DNA from 3 places in the Vogesella sp. AC12 genome. Region 1 is predicted to be linked to each of the others. Evidence: predicted binding sites of a transcription regulator. Region 1 holds the regulator's gene; each other region holds the start of a gene.
The links. The regulator HrcA, encoded in region 1, represses chaperone genes, less so after heat shock. The targets are predictions, from matches to a motif close to ATTAGCACTCGNNNNNNNCGAGTGCTAAT.

Region 1 (4,179 bases):
AGCAGGGCAAACAGGTAGCGCTGGTCGACCGCGCCCAGCATCGCGCGCACGCCGTCTTCGCGCACGTCGCCGACACCGTAGGCGATGGCCTGGTCCAGCAGCGACAGCGCATCGCGCATCGAACCGGCGGCGGCACGACCGAGCAGCGCCAGCGCCGGTGCCTCAAAGCTCACGCCTTCGGTATCCAGCACGTGCGCCAGATGGCCAGCCACCTGCTGCGGCGTCATGTTGCGCAGGCTGAACTGCAGGCAGCGCGACAGCACCGTGACCGGCACTTTTTGCGGGTCGGTGGTGGCGAGGATGAACTTGACGTGCGCCGGCGGCTCTTCCAGCGTCTTCAGCATCGCGTTGAAGGCACTCTTGGACAGCATGTGCACTTCGTCGATGATGTAGACCTTGAAGCGGCCCATGGTCGGCGTGTACTGCGCGTTTTCCAGCACTTCGCGGATGTTGTCGATGCCGGTATTGGACGCGGCGTCGATCTCCAGCAGGTCGACAAAGCGGCCGGCGTCAATCTGGGTGCAGGCCTGGCACACGCCGCACGGCTCGGCGGTGGTGCCGGTTTCGCAGTTCAGACTCTTGGCCAGGATGCGGGCAATGGTGGTCTTGCCCACACCGCGGGTACCGGTCAGCAGGTAGGCGTGGTGCAGGCGCGATTCTTTCAGCGCATTGCTGAGCGCGCGCACCACGTGCTCCTGGCCGACCAGATCGGCGAAGCGTTTGGGGCGCCATTTGCGGGCGAGAACTTGATAGGTCATGGCGGGCGATTCTAGCAGTTTGCGCCCGATTCAGGGAGCAGGCGTCGCGGCAAAACGCGCCGCCAGGTAGCGGTTGCGGATTTCCTGCGCCAGCTCGTGCGCCACCATCGCGTACAGCGTGCTCTTGTTGTAGCGGGTGATGGTGTAGAAATTATTGAGTCCCAGCCAGTAGCGCGTCTCGCCCGGCGCCACTTCCAGTGCGAACAGCACCGCCTTGGCGTCGTCACGCACCGGCGCCAGCGGCGACACGCCCATCGCGCGCAGCTCGGCCACGCTGTAGTGCAGGTTGAATTTGTCGGCCAGCAGCTTGTCCAGCGCCTCGCCCGGCGCCACCTCGGCCGGCACCACCACGTCGTCGCCGCCCAGCCAGCCGTGCAGCTGGAAGTAGTTGCCGACGCTGCCGATGGCGTCAACGCGGTTGCTCCAGATGTCGCGATGGCCGTCACCGTCGAAATCCACCGCCCACTTGCGGAAGCTGGACGGCATGAACTGCGGCAGGCCCATCGCCCCGGCGTAGCTGCCCTTCAGTGACAAGGCATTGACGTTCTCGCTGCGCGCCAGCAGCAGCAGCTCGGTCAGCTCGTCGCGGAAGAACGCGGCGCGGCGCGGGTAGTCGAAGGCCAGCGTGGACAGCGCATCGGCGAGGCGGAAGCTGCCAGTGTTGCCGCCGTAGCGGGTCTCGATGCCGATGATGGCGACGATCATTTCCGGCGCGACATGGTATTGCTGCTCGGCACGGCGCAGCGCGTCCTCGTTGGCCTGCCAGAACGCCACGCCCTCGCCCATCAGCCGCTCGCTGTAGAAGTTGGGACGGAACTGGTACCACGGCCGCGCGGTGGACGGCCGGTCCATGATGTTGATGATGTTCGGCTTGAGTTCGACATTGGCGAACACTGCCTCCAGCTCCGGCCGCGTCAGCGCACCGGCGGCGACCTGTTCGTCGATGTAGCGCTGCACGTCCGGCCGCGCCAGAAAGGCGGCATCGGCACGGGCCAGCGCGGCGCACAGCACCAGCAGGGACAACAGCATCTTGGGCAGAAAAGACATGGCGGATCCGTCAAAAGGTTGGCCGCAAGGCGGCCGGTGATTGAATTCTAGTCGTTGAAATTGAGTGCGCTGGAGACCAGCCGCGCGGTGATGTCGACGATGGGGATCACCCGCTCGTAGGCCATGCGCGTCGGACCGACCACGCCGAGGGTGCCGACCACCTGGCCGCCCATCCGGTACGGCGCGATCACCACGCTGCAGTCGTCCAGCGTCACCACACCAGACTCGTCGCCGATGAACAGGTTCACGCCCGGCGCCTGCCGGCTCTGCTCCAGCAGCTGCAGCAGCTCGGTCTTGCGCTGGAAGGTATCGAACAGCTCGCGCAGGCGCTGCAGGTCGCCGCCGAAGTCGTTGGCGCACAGCAGCTTGCCCTCGCCGGACACCATCACCTCGTCGCTGCTCAGGCTCTCGCGGCCGAAACGGATCGCCTCCGTCATCAGCCCGGAGATGTCGCCCTGCAGGCAGGTCAGCTCCTGCTCCATGCGGTCGACCACTCCGGCCAGCGCCTGGCCGGCGTAGTGCTGGTTGAGGAAATTGGCGGCCTCGATCAGCTCGCTGCCGCTGTAATCGCGCGGGGTGTTGAACAGGTGGTTGCGCACATCGCCTTCCAGCGTCACCAGAATCAGCAGCACCCGCCGCTCGGACAGGCGCAAAAACTCGATCTGGCGGAAGGCACCGTCCGGGCGCTGCGGCGTCATCACCACGCCGGCAAACTGGGTCAGCTCCGACAGCATCTGCGACGCCGCCTGCAGCACGCGCTGCGGGCTGTCCGGCTGCAGGTTGTGGCGCAGCTCCTGCACCATCGGCGCCGCCAGCGGCTGGATGGTGATCAGGCGATCGACGAACAGGCGGTAGCCGCGCTGCGTCGGCACCCGTCCGGCCGAGGTATGCGGCGACGCAATCAGGCCCATCGCCTCCAGGTCCGCCAGCATGTTGCGGATGGAAGCCGGCGACAGCTCCAGACCGGAGACTGCGGCCAACGTTTTCGAGGCGACCGGCTGGCCGTCGGCGATATAGCGCTCGACCAGCACCTTGAGCAGGCGTTGCGTACGTTCATTCAACATGCAGCCATTCTGGCACAGCTTGGCTTGCCGCCAAAAGCATTACTTGCACCGCCGGCTATGCCAGAAGCAAGCTTGGCCGCCGGGGGTTTTGTGCGATAATCCTGCGCTTGATATCCCGCGCGTCCCTGCCCTTGTGGCGCGCACGCATCGTTGCCTGTCGCTTTTATTTGGCACGCCGGATGAAAACGTACATAATCAAACCCAATCCCTTACACCACACCGTTGAATGAATGGAGCAAGCATGGCGGAGCGTTCCGAAGACAAGAGCAAGGCCCTGAGCGCAGCACTGGCCCAGATCGAAAAGCAGTTCGGCAAAGGCTCGATCATGCGCATGAGCGACAACCAGGTGCATGAAAACCTGCAGGTGATCAGCACCGGTTCGCTCGGCCTTGACCTCGCCTTGGGCGTTGGCGGCTTGCCGCGTGGCCGCGTGGTGGAAATCTACGGTCCGGAATCGTCCGGCAAGACCACGCTGTGTCTGCAAGTGGTCGCCGAGGCGCAGAAGCTGGGCGGCACCTGCGCCTATATCGACGCAGAAAACGCGCTCGACCCATCCTACGCGCAAAAGCTGGGCGTCAAGGTCGACGAGATGCTGATCTCGCAGCCGGATACCGGCGAACAGGCACTGGAAATCTGCGACATGCTGGTGCGCTCCGGCGGCGTCGACATCATCGTGGTCGACTCGGTGGCGGCACTGGTGCCGAAGGCGGAAATCGAAGGCGAAATGGGCGACAGCCACGTCGGCCTGCAGGCACGCCTGATGTCGCAGGCACTGCGCAAGCTGACCGGCAACATCAAGCGCACCAACACGCTGGTGATCTTCATCAACCAGATCCGCATGAAGATCGGCGTGATGTTCGGCAGCCCGGAAACCACCACCGGCGGTAACGCGCTGAAGTTCTACGCCTCGGTGCGCATGGACATCCGCCGCATCGGCGGCATCAAGAAGGGCGAAGAGGTCATCGGCAACGAGACCCGCGTCAAGGTAGTGAAGAACAAGGTGTCGCCACCATTCAAGCAGGCGGTGTTCGACATCTTCTACGGCGAAGGCATCTCGCGCGAAGGCGAAATCATCGACATGGGCGTCGAGCACGACTTCATCAGCAAGTCCGGCGCCTGGTATGCCTACAACGGCCAGAAAATCGGCCAGGGCAAGGACAACACCCGCCAGTGGCTGAAGGACAATCCGGAGATCGCCAAGGAAATCGAGCGCAAGATCCGCGAAACCGTCGGCGTCCAGGTAGTCGCCAACAAGGATGACGCGGCAGACGAAGAAGAGCTGCTCGACGACACCTTTGATGCCTGATGGC
Region 2 (4,179 bases), on a different contig from region 1:
GAATGATTTTCGCTGGTGATGCGGGCGCCTACCTGGTCGGTTTCTTGCTGGCAGAAGTGTCTGTGTTGCTGGTGGTGCGTCACCCCGGGGTGGTATCCCCGTGGTTCCCCATGCTGCTGATGATTTATCCCGTGTTTGAGACGATCTTTTCGATTTACCGAAAGAAGTTTGTGCGGCAGATGTCCCCTGGTATGCCTGATGGCTTGCATTTCCATATGCTGATCTATAAGCGCTTGGTTCGCTGGATGGTGGGAAAGCGCGAGGCGAAGCATTTGTTGCGCCGTAATAGTCTTACTGCTCCTTACTTGTGGGCTGTTGCGCTGTTCTCGGTAATGCCTGCAACGTTGTTTTGGCAGTATCAATGGGCATTGCAGTTGTGCTGTGGGTTGTTCGTGTTAATGTACATTTGGCTTTATCGCAGGATTGTTCAGTTTCGCGCGCCGCGGTGGCTGGTGTTGCATCGGGCCGCCAAGGCTGATCGTCGCAAATTGGTAGCCAGCTCACACTAGCTTGCTCTGTTGTCTTAAAGGGCTGTTGATACTAATTGCTCTTCCGGTACTTGATGAGCGATGGTCGATACTCGTTCATGAAGTGGTACTTCGCTCGGGCTACCTAGCAAAATACTGCGCGGCTTCCTATGAAACTCTCTCTGACGGCAGCACGGCTTGCAAGCACATAGCCCAGTGATGTAGCGCGTCGGGTAAGCTGTTTGAGCGCGCGCTCCCGGTAGTGCGCTTCATAGTAGTTACTACCCGGATCGACATAGTCCATGCCATAGCGCAAGGCATGGTAGAACAGCACTGCAATTTTGCGGGCGGTTGCTGTCACCGCTTTGGCCTTGCCTGCCCAGGCTGCGCGTCGGCGGTAGAATGCCCCCAGTGCCGTTTCGGTTTTGCCAATCGTGGTGGCGGCTAGGCGCAGTGCGGCGGCGCGACTGGAGGAGCGTCGGGCTTTGCTTGATAGCACTTTACCACCCGAGATTTTGTTACTTGGTGCCAGGCAGAGCCAGGAGGTGAAGTGCTTGGCACTCGGTCAGCGCGCCATGTCGTTACCGCATTCCGCCACCAGTTTTAACGCCAGGTAGGGTACTCATTCCATGAGTCCGGGTCAGGTCCTGCCCCAGCATGACATACCGGGCAGCACGAGCATCAAAGGCGAAGCCGTTACGTTGTCGCATGCCATGATGCCTAGCCTTGGGGTAGGTAGCCAAGCCATGAAGTATCTGATCGATATGCTGGTCACACAGCGCCACTTGCTCCTGGTAACAGTCATACAGGGTGACGGCTTGCTGCAAGGCAAACAGATGCTCAGGCCGGTCGTGGCCGATCAGTGCTTGGCGAATCATCTCTATCAGAAACTTTGCAGCGGCTATCTCGATGGCTGGCCAAGATGTCCGGCCGTCGCTCTCCTGCGAGGATGGCGCGGATGATGCGCATCTGGGCCCCGTCATGTCGGTTGTCACGTGTTGCAGCGCAGGCGCTGCCCCCTGCATGGTCACCATGCCGGTGATGACTGGCCACACTTCTTGACCTCACTTGCCACCTTGCCGCTGGTGGCCACCAAGCTGATGGTGACCATCAACCCGCAGTCGCGCTCAGCAGGAAATTTCCTCTGGGGGAGGGGTTTTAAGACACCTTTGGTTTTTTTCTGTTGGGCCCAGTGCCTTAACCGCTCATGCTGCTCTCATTCTAAGTAAGCCTTTTCTGTTTTATTGGCATCTTGGTCCAACCGGACCAACAGGGTGGACTGCCTACAAGAGTCGGGGTAGTTAACCTTGATTTAGTTCGACTGCTTCTTTTCCCCTGTTATCAGGGGTGATTGCTTTCACTCAAGAATCGGGGCCGTCTAGTGTGCGGTGTATTTGATTGGTGCTATCGATGTTGTTATGTCGATTGGTAAAAATTCGTCTGCTACGACCCTTGAAAATCCTTTCCCCCGTCCCTACCATTAGCACTCGCAAGCGCCGAGTGCCAGTCGCTCGGTCAATCTGCTGCTTTGATAGGTATTCATCTTTCAACAGCCACTGCTATTAGGAGAGATCAATGGCAATTCGTCCTTTACACGATCGTGTTGTTATCAAGCGCCTCGAGGCTGAAGAGAAGACAGCTTCCGGTATCGTTCTGCCTGGCGCCGCTGCTGAAAAGCCGGACATGGGCCAAGTCGTTGCGGTTGGTAACGGCAAGATTCTGGAAAACGGCGAGCGTCGCGCTCTGGAACTGAAGGTCGGCGACAAGGTTATTTTCGGCAAGTACTCCGGCCAGACCGTCAAGGTTGACGGCGACGAGCTGCTGGTAATGCGCGAAGAAGACGTAATGGGCATCGTCGAGTAATCCGACCCGTTACCGTTTTATTGAACTGAATTCTGGAGATTGAAGAACATGGCTGCAAAAGACGTACGCTTTGGTGATTCCGCCCGCGCCAAGATGGTGGTGGGTGTCAATGTGCTGGCTGATGCCGTAAAAGTGACCCTCGGCCCGAAAGGCCGCAACGTGGTCCTGGATCGCTCCTTCGGCGCGCCAACCATCACCAAGGACGGTGTATCGGTTGCCAAGGAAATCGAACTGAAGGACAAGTTCGAGAACATGGGTGCACAGATGGTGAAAGAAGTCGCTTCCAAGACTTCCGACGTGGCCGGTGACGGCACCACTACCGCCACTGTACTGGCCCAGGCCATTGTGCACGAAGGCATGAAGTTCGTGACTGCCGGCATGAACCCGATGGACCTGAAGCGCGGTATCGACAAGGCCGTGATTGCCCTGGTCGGCGAGATCGCCAAGATCGCCAAGCCATGCGCGACCACCAAGGAAATCGCCCAGGTTGGCTCCATCTCCGCCAACTCCGATAGCGATATCGGCGACATCATCGCCACCGCGATGGAAAAAGTCGGCAAGGAAGGCGTGATCACCGTTGAAGACGGCAAGTCGCTGAACAACGAGCTGGACGTGGTGGAAGGCATGCAGTTCGACCGCGGCTACCTGTCCCCGTACTTCATCAACAACCAGGAAAAACAGATTGCCGCACTGGACAATCCGTTCATCCTGCTGTTCGACAAGAAAATCTCCAACATCCGCGACCTGCTGCCGGTACTGGAGCAGGTGGCCAAGTCCGGCCGTCCGCTGCTGATCGTTGCCGAAGACGTGGAAGGCGAAGCGCTGGCCACCCTGGTGGTGAACACCATCCGCGGCATCCTGAAAGTGGTTGCCGTGAAGGCGCCAGGTTTCGGCGACCGTCGCAAGGCCATGCTGCAGGACATCGCCACCCTCACCGGCGGTACCGTGATCGCCGAAGAAGTGGGCCTGACCCTGGAAAAAGTGACCCTGGAAATGCTGGGTCAAGCCAAGCGCGTTGAAGTGGGCAAGGAAAACTCCACCATCATCGACGGCGCCGGTGACGTTGCCGCTATCCAGGCGCGCGTGGCAGAAGTACGCCAGCAGATCGAAGCCGCGACCTCCGACTACGACCGTGAAAAGCTGCAAGAGCGCGTGGCCAAGCTGGCCGGCGGTGTGGCCGTGATCAAGGTCGGTGCTGCCACCGAAGTGGAAATGAAAGAGAAGAAGGCTCGTGTCGAAGACGCGCTGCACGCGACCCGTGCTGCCGTTGAAGAAGGCGTGGTGCCTGGCGGTGGCGTTGCCCTGCTGCGTGCCCGCTCCACCCTGACCAGTCTGGTTACCTCCAACGCCGACCAGGCCGCCGGTGTGAAGATCGTGCTGAAGGCGATCGAAGCCCCGCTGCGCCAGATCGTGCAGAACGCCGGTGACGAGCCATCGGTGGTGGTGAACAAGGTGCTGGAAGGCAAGGGTAACTTCGGTTACAACGCGGCGTCTGGCGAATACGGCGACATGCTGGAAATGGGCGTGCTGGATCCGGCCAAGGTGACCCGCACTGCACTGCAGAATGCGGCGTCCATCGCCGGTCTGATGCTGACCACCGACTGCATGGTGGCCGAACTGCCGGAAGACAAGCCAGCGATGCCGGACATGAGCGGCATGGGTGGTATGGGCGGCATGGGCGGCATGATGTAAGCAGCCTCGCTCCCGCGACCTGGAAACCCCACGCTACGGCGTGGGGTTTTTTATTGCGGCCAACCTTGCGGCAAGGTTGGCCGCATTGTTTTCCGGCGCTGCTCTGGCACAATGGCGGCAATTCAAGGAGATGATCATGCAATTGACGGAATTGCTG
Region 3 (4,179 bases), on a different contig from region 1:
ACTGGCCGGCCTGTTCGGCGGCGGCAAGATCGACGACGAGCTGTACGAAGAGCTGGAAGCGGTACTGCTGACGTCGGACATGGGCATGGACGCCACCAGCCACCTGCTGCGCGACGTGCGCGAGCGGGTGTCGCTGAAGGGACTCAAGGACGCCAGCGAGCTGAAAGGTGCGCTGAAGGAGGCGCTGGTCGAGCTGATCAAGCCGCTGGAGCAGCCGCTGCAGACGCACGGCAAGAAGCCTTACGTGATCATGCTCGCCGGCGTCAACGGCGCCGGCAAGACCACCTCGATCGGCAAGCTGGCCAAGTACTTCCAGAGCCAGGGCAAGTCGGTGCTGCTCGCCGCCGGTGACACCTTCCGTGCCGCCGCCCGCGAACAGCTGATTGCCTGGGGCGAGCGCAACAACGTCACCGTGATCGCACAGCAAAGCGGCGACGCCGCCGCCGTCTGCTACGATGCGATGCAGGCCGCCATGGCCCGCGGCATCGACATCGTCATTGCCGACACCGCCGGCCGCCTGCCGACGCAATTGCACCTGATGGAAGAAATCAAGAAGGTGAAGCGCGTGATCCAGAAGGCGATCCCGGATGCTCCGCACGAAGTGGTGCTGGTGCTGGACGCCAATATCGGCCAGAACGCGATCAACCAGGTGGTGGCCTTCGACGAGGCGCTGGGTCTCACCGGCCTGATCCTCACCAAGCTGGACGGCACCGCCAAGGGCGGTGTCATCGCCGGCATCGCCAAGCAGCACCCGGTACCGCTGCGCTTCATCGGCGTCGGCGAAGGCATCGACGACCTGCGCCCGTTCTCGACCCGCGACTTTGTCGACGCGCTGTTCGACTGAGCGCCTTGATCCACTTGCCGGCCGCCACCGTTGCGGCCAACCTTTGTGCGGGATGATTGCCGATGATCCGATTTGACCAAGTCACCAAGCGCTACCCCGGTGGACACGAGGCGCTGCGCAACCTGTCCTTCGCGGTGGAAAGCGGCGAGATGGTGTTCCTCGCCGGTCATTCCGGCGCCGGCAAAAGCACGCTGCTGAAGCTGGTTTCCGGTATCGAGCGCGCCACTAGCGGCAATGTGCTGGTCAACAACCAGAACCTGAGCAAGCTGCGCGCCAGCCAGTTGCCCTATGTGCGCCAGCACATCGGCGTGGTGTTCCAGGATCACAAGATCCTGTTCGACCGCTCGGTATTCGACAACGTGATGCTGCCGCTGGACATCATCGGTTTCGACCGCCGCGATGCGCAGCGCCGCGTGCGGGCGGCACTGGACAAGGTCGGCCTCGCCGGCAAGGAAAAGGTGATGCCGATCCGCCTGTCCGGCGGCGAACAGCAACGGCTGTGCATTGCCCGTGCCGTGGTGCACCGCCCCAGCATCCTGCTGGCGGACGAGCCGTCGGCTAACCTCGACCGCGCCTACGCGCTGGACATCATGGAGCTGTTCAAGTCCTTCCACCAGGTTGGTGTCACGGTGCTGATCTCGGCCCACGACGAAACGCTGATGGAAGACTACGGCCGCCGCATCATCCGGCTTCGTGAAGGACAATTCGCCGCATGAAACACTACCTGTACCTGCACGCACAGAGCGCCCGCAGCGCACTGCTGAAGATCCTGCGCCAGCCGTTCGGCAACCTGCTCAACCTGCTGATGCTGGCCATCGCGCTGGCGCTGCCGGTGTCGTTGTATCTCGGTATCAGCAGCCTGCAGCAGTGGACCGCCAAGCTGAACACCACGCCGCAGATCACGCTGTTCATGGAACTGTCCAGCGAACAGGCCGATCTGGCCGCGGTGGAAAGCAGCCTCAAGCACCATCCACGGGTTGCATCCTTCCGCTTTGTGCACAAGGATGCCGCGCTGAAAGAACTGGAACAGCGCAGCGGCCTGAACGCGATCAGCGAGGGCCTCGGCAGCAATCCGCTGCCGCACGCCTTCATCGTCACTCCGCAAGCGCTGGAGCCGGCGATGCTCGACCTGCTGCAGAAGGAGCTGTCCGGGCTGCCGATGGTGGAACTGGCGCAGTTCGATGCGGCCTGGGCGCGCAAGCTGCACGCGATGATCACCCTCGCCGGCCAGCTTGCCTGGCTGCTGGCGGTGGTGTTTGCGCTGGCGATGGTGCTGATCAACCACAACACCATCCGCATGCAGATCCTGGCGCGGCAGGAAGAAATCGCGGTCTCGAAACTGATCGGCGCCACCGACAGTTTCATTCGTCGCCCCTTCCTCTATCACGCGGCGTGGCAGGGCGGACTGTCGGCGCTGCTATGCTGGGGCCTGAGCAGCTGGCTGGCCTACCAGGCTAATCCGGCGCTGGCCGAATTCGCCAGCCTGTACGGCATCGATGCCCAGTTACGCAGCCTGCAGCCGCTGGAAGTGCTGGGCGTGCTGCTGGGCGCCGTGCTGCTGAGCATGCTCGGCGCCAGGTTGGCCGCAGACCATCATCTGCGCAAAAACCAGCCGGCGTGACATCGGGCGAGACAATCGGTCTGATTGAAATTTGCCATTGGCAGGAACTCCTGTCGTCTGGCACTCTCATAATCCGAGTGCTAAGATAAGTCGGTCCATTTAGGAGGATTGCGAATACATGTCCACTTTTGCCCTGCCCGTACTTTCTTCCAACGGCAGCCTGGAGCAATACATCCAGACCGTTAACAGCATCCCGATGCTGACCCAGGAAGAGGAGATCGAGCTTGCCACGCGTCATCAGCAACACGAAGACCTGGAAGCGGCAAAACGCCTGGTGATGTCTCACCTGCGCGTGGTGGTATCCATTGCCCGCGGCTACGCCGGTTACGGCCTGCCACAGGCCGACCTGATCCAGGAAGGCAACATCGGCCTGATGAAGGCGGTCAAGCGCTTCGAACCGAACCGCGGCGTGCGCCTGTTCTCGTTCGCGGTGCACTGGATCAAGGCCGAGATGCATGAATTCATCCTGCGCAACTGGCGGCTGGTGCGCATTGCCACCACCAAGCCACAGCGCAAGCTGTTCTTCAACCTGCGCAGCATGAAGAAGAGCTTTGCCGCACTCAGCGACAGCGAAGCCCGTGCCATTGCCGAAGATCTCGGTGTCAAGCCGGAAGAAGTGCGCGAAATGGAAACGCGCATGAGCGGCCAGGACGTGTCGCTGCTGGCCGACGACAACGACGACGACGCCTACGCCCCGATCGACTGGCTGGCCGATGCCCACAACGAGCCGACCGTGACACTGGAGCGCCGTGCGGTAGATCGTCTGCAGAGCGAAGGCCTGCTGGAAGCGTTGTCGACACTGGACCCGCGCAGCCGCCGCATCATCGAAGCGCGCTGGCTGGCTGACGACAGCGGCGCCACGCTGCATGACCTCGCCGCCGAATTCGGCGTGTCCGCCGAGCGCATCCGCCAGATCGAGGCCAAGGCACTGGGCAAGATGAAGACGGCGCTGCACAGCGGCGTGGTCATCGACGGCTGATCTGCCCACCTCGCCAGACACAAAAAATCCCTGCCATGTGCAGGGATTTTTCATTGCTGGCCAGCCGCCGTTCACGGCTTAAGCATCGCCGCTTCCACCTGTTGCCGCAGCGGCTGCCACGCCGGCTCTTCCGGCGACAGCGCGCGCAGGAAAAACGGCGCGTAGGTCGGGAACGAGGCCAGCGCCAACCGCATGGTGTAGGCGGCCTCCTGCGGGCGCCCTTCCAGCGCCAGGAATTGCGCCTCCTTGCGCAGCACATCCGGATACGGCCGCATCTGCGCCAGCAGCGCAATCCACTGCCGCTGCGCTGACGGACTGTCGCGTCCCGGCCTCACCACATCATCCAGCAGCCCCAGCGCGTGGAAGGCAAACAGCGGCTCGTTGCGCATGATCTGCTGCAACCGCTGCTGTTGCTGCGCGCTGCGCGGGTTGTACAGGCCCTGCATCTCGACGTAACGATAGCTGCCATACCCCGCCAGCAGCAGCATCAGCAGCGCGCCGTACTGTACCGGTCGGAACGGGCGGCGTTTGCCCCCCTCCGCCACCGGCGCCAGCGCCAGCAGCATCACCAGTACCGCCGGGAAATACAGATACCACAGCGGGTACTCCAGCATGCTGTGCAATAGCGAGATGACCAGCATGGCCAGCGGCAGCAGATGCACCGCCCGCGCCTGACGGCCACACCACGGCAGCAACACCCAGCCCAAGCCCAGCAACACCGCCAGGGTGCCGATC

Region 2: the regulator HrcA is predicted to act here: its motif matches at 1,947-1,975, upstream of groES (co-chaperone GroES).
Region 3: the regulator HrcA is predicted to act here: its motif matches at 2,522-2,550, upstream of rpoH (RNA polymerase sigma factor RpoH).

Annotation. Positions count from the first base shown of each region.
Region 1 covers NZ_JANFNU010000004.1:212,125-216,303, reverse strand. The annotation lists gene dnaX (DNA polymerase III subunit gamma/tau) at 1-758, opposite strand, end outside; gene mltB (lytic murein transglycosylase B) at 789-1,805, opposite strand; gene hrcA (heat-inducible transcriptional repressor HrcA) at 1,853-2,869, opposite strand; gene recA (recombinase RecA) at 3,111-4,175, shown strand; gene recX (recombination regulator RecX) at 4,175-4,179, shown strand, end outside.
Region 2 covers NZ_JANFNU010000002.1:128,528-132,706, forward strand. The annotation lists gene NOM55_RS04410 (glycosyltransferase) at 1-509, shown strand, start outside; gene NOM55_RS17420 (hypothetical protein) at 613-999, opposite strand; gene NOM55_RS04415 (hypothetical protein) at 1,049-1,522, opposite strand; gene groES (co-chaperone GroES) at 2,043-2,330, shown strand; gene groL (chaperonin GroEL) at 2,379-4,022, shown strand; gene NOM55_RS04430 (Nif3-like dinuclear metal center hexameric protein) at 4,153-4,179, shown strand, end outside.
Region 3 covers NZ_JANFNU010000014.1:2,582-6,760, forward strand. The annotation lists gene ftsY (signal recognition particle-docking protein FtsY) at 1-844, shown strand, start outside; gene ftsE (cell division ATP-binding protein FtsE) at 907-1,560, shown strand; gene ftsX (permease-like cell division protein FtsX) at 1,557-2,465, shown strand; gene rpoH (RNA polymerase sigma factor RpoH) at 2,584-3,444, shown strand; gene NOM55_RS15895 (PglL family O-oligosaccharyltransferase) at 3,516-4,179, opposite strand, start outside.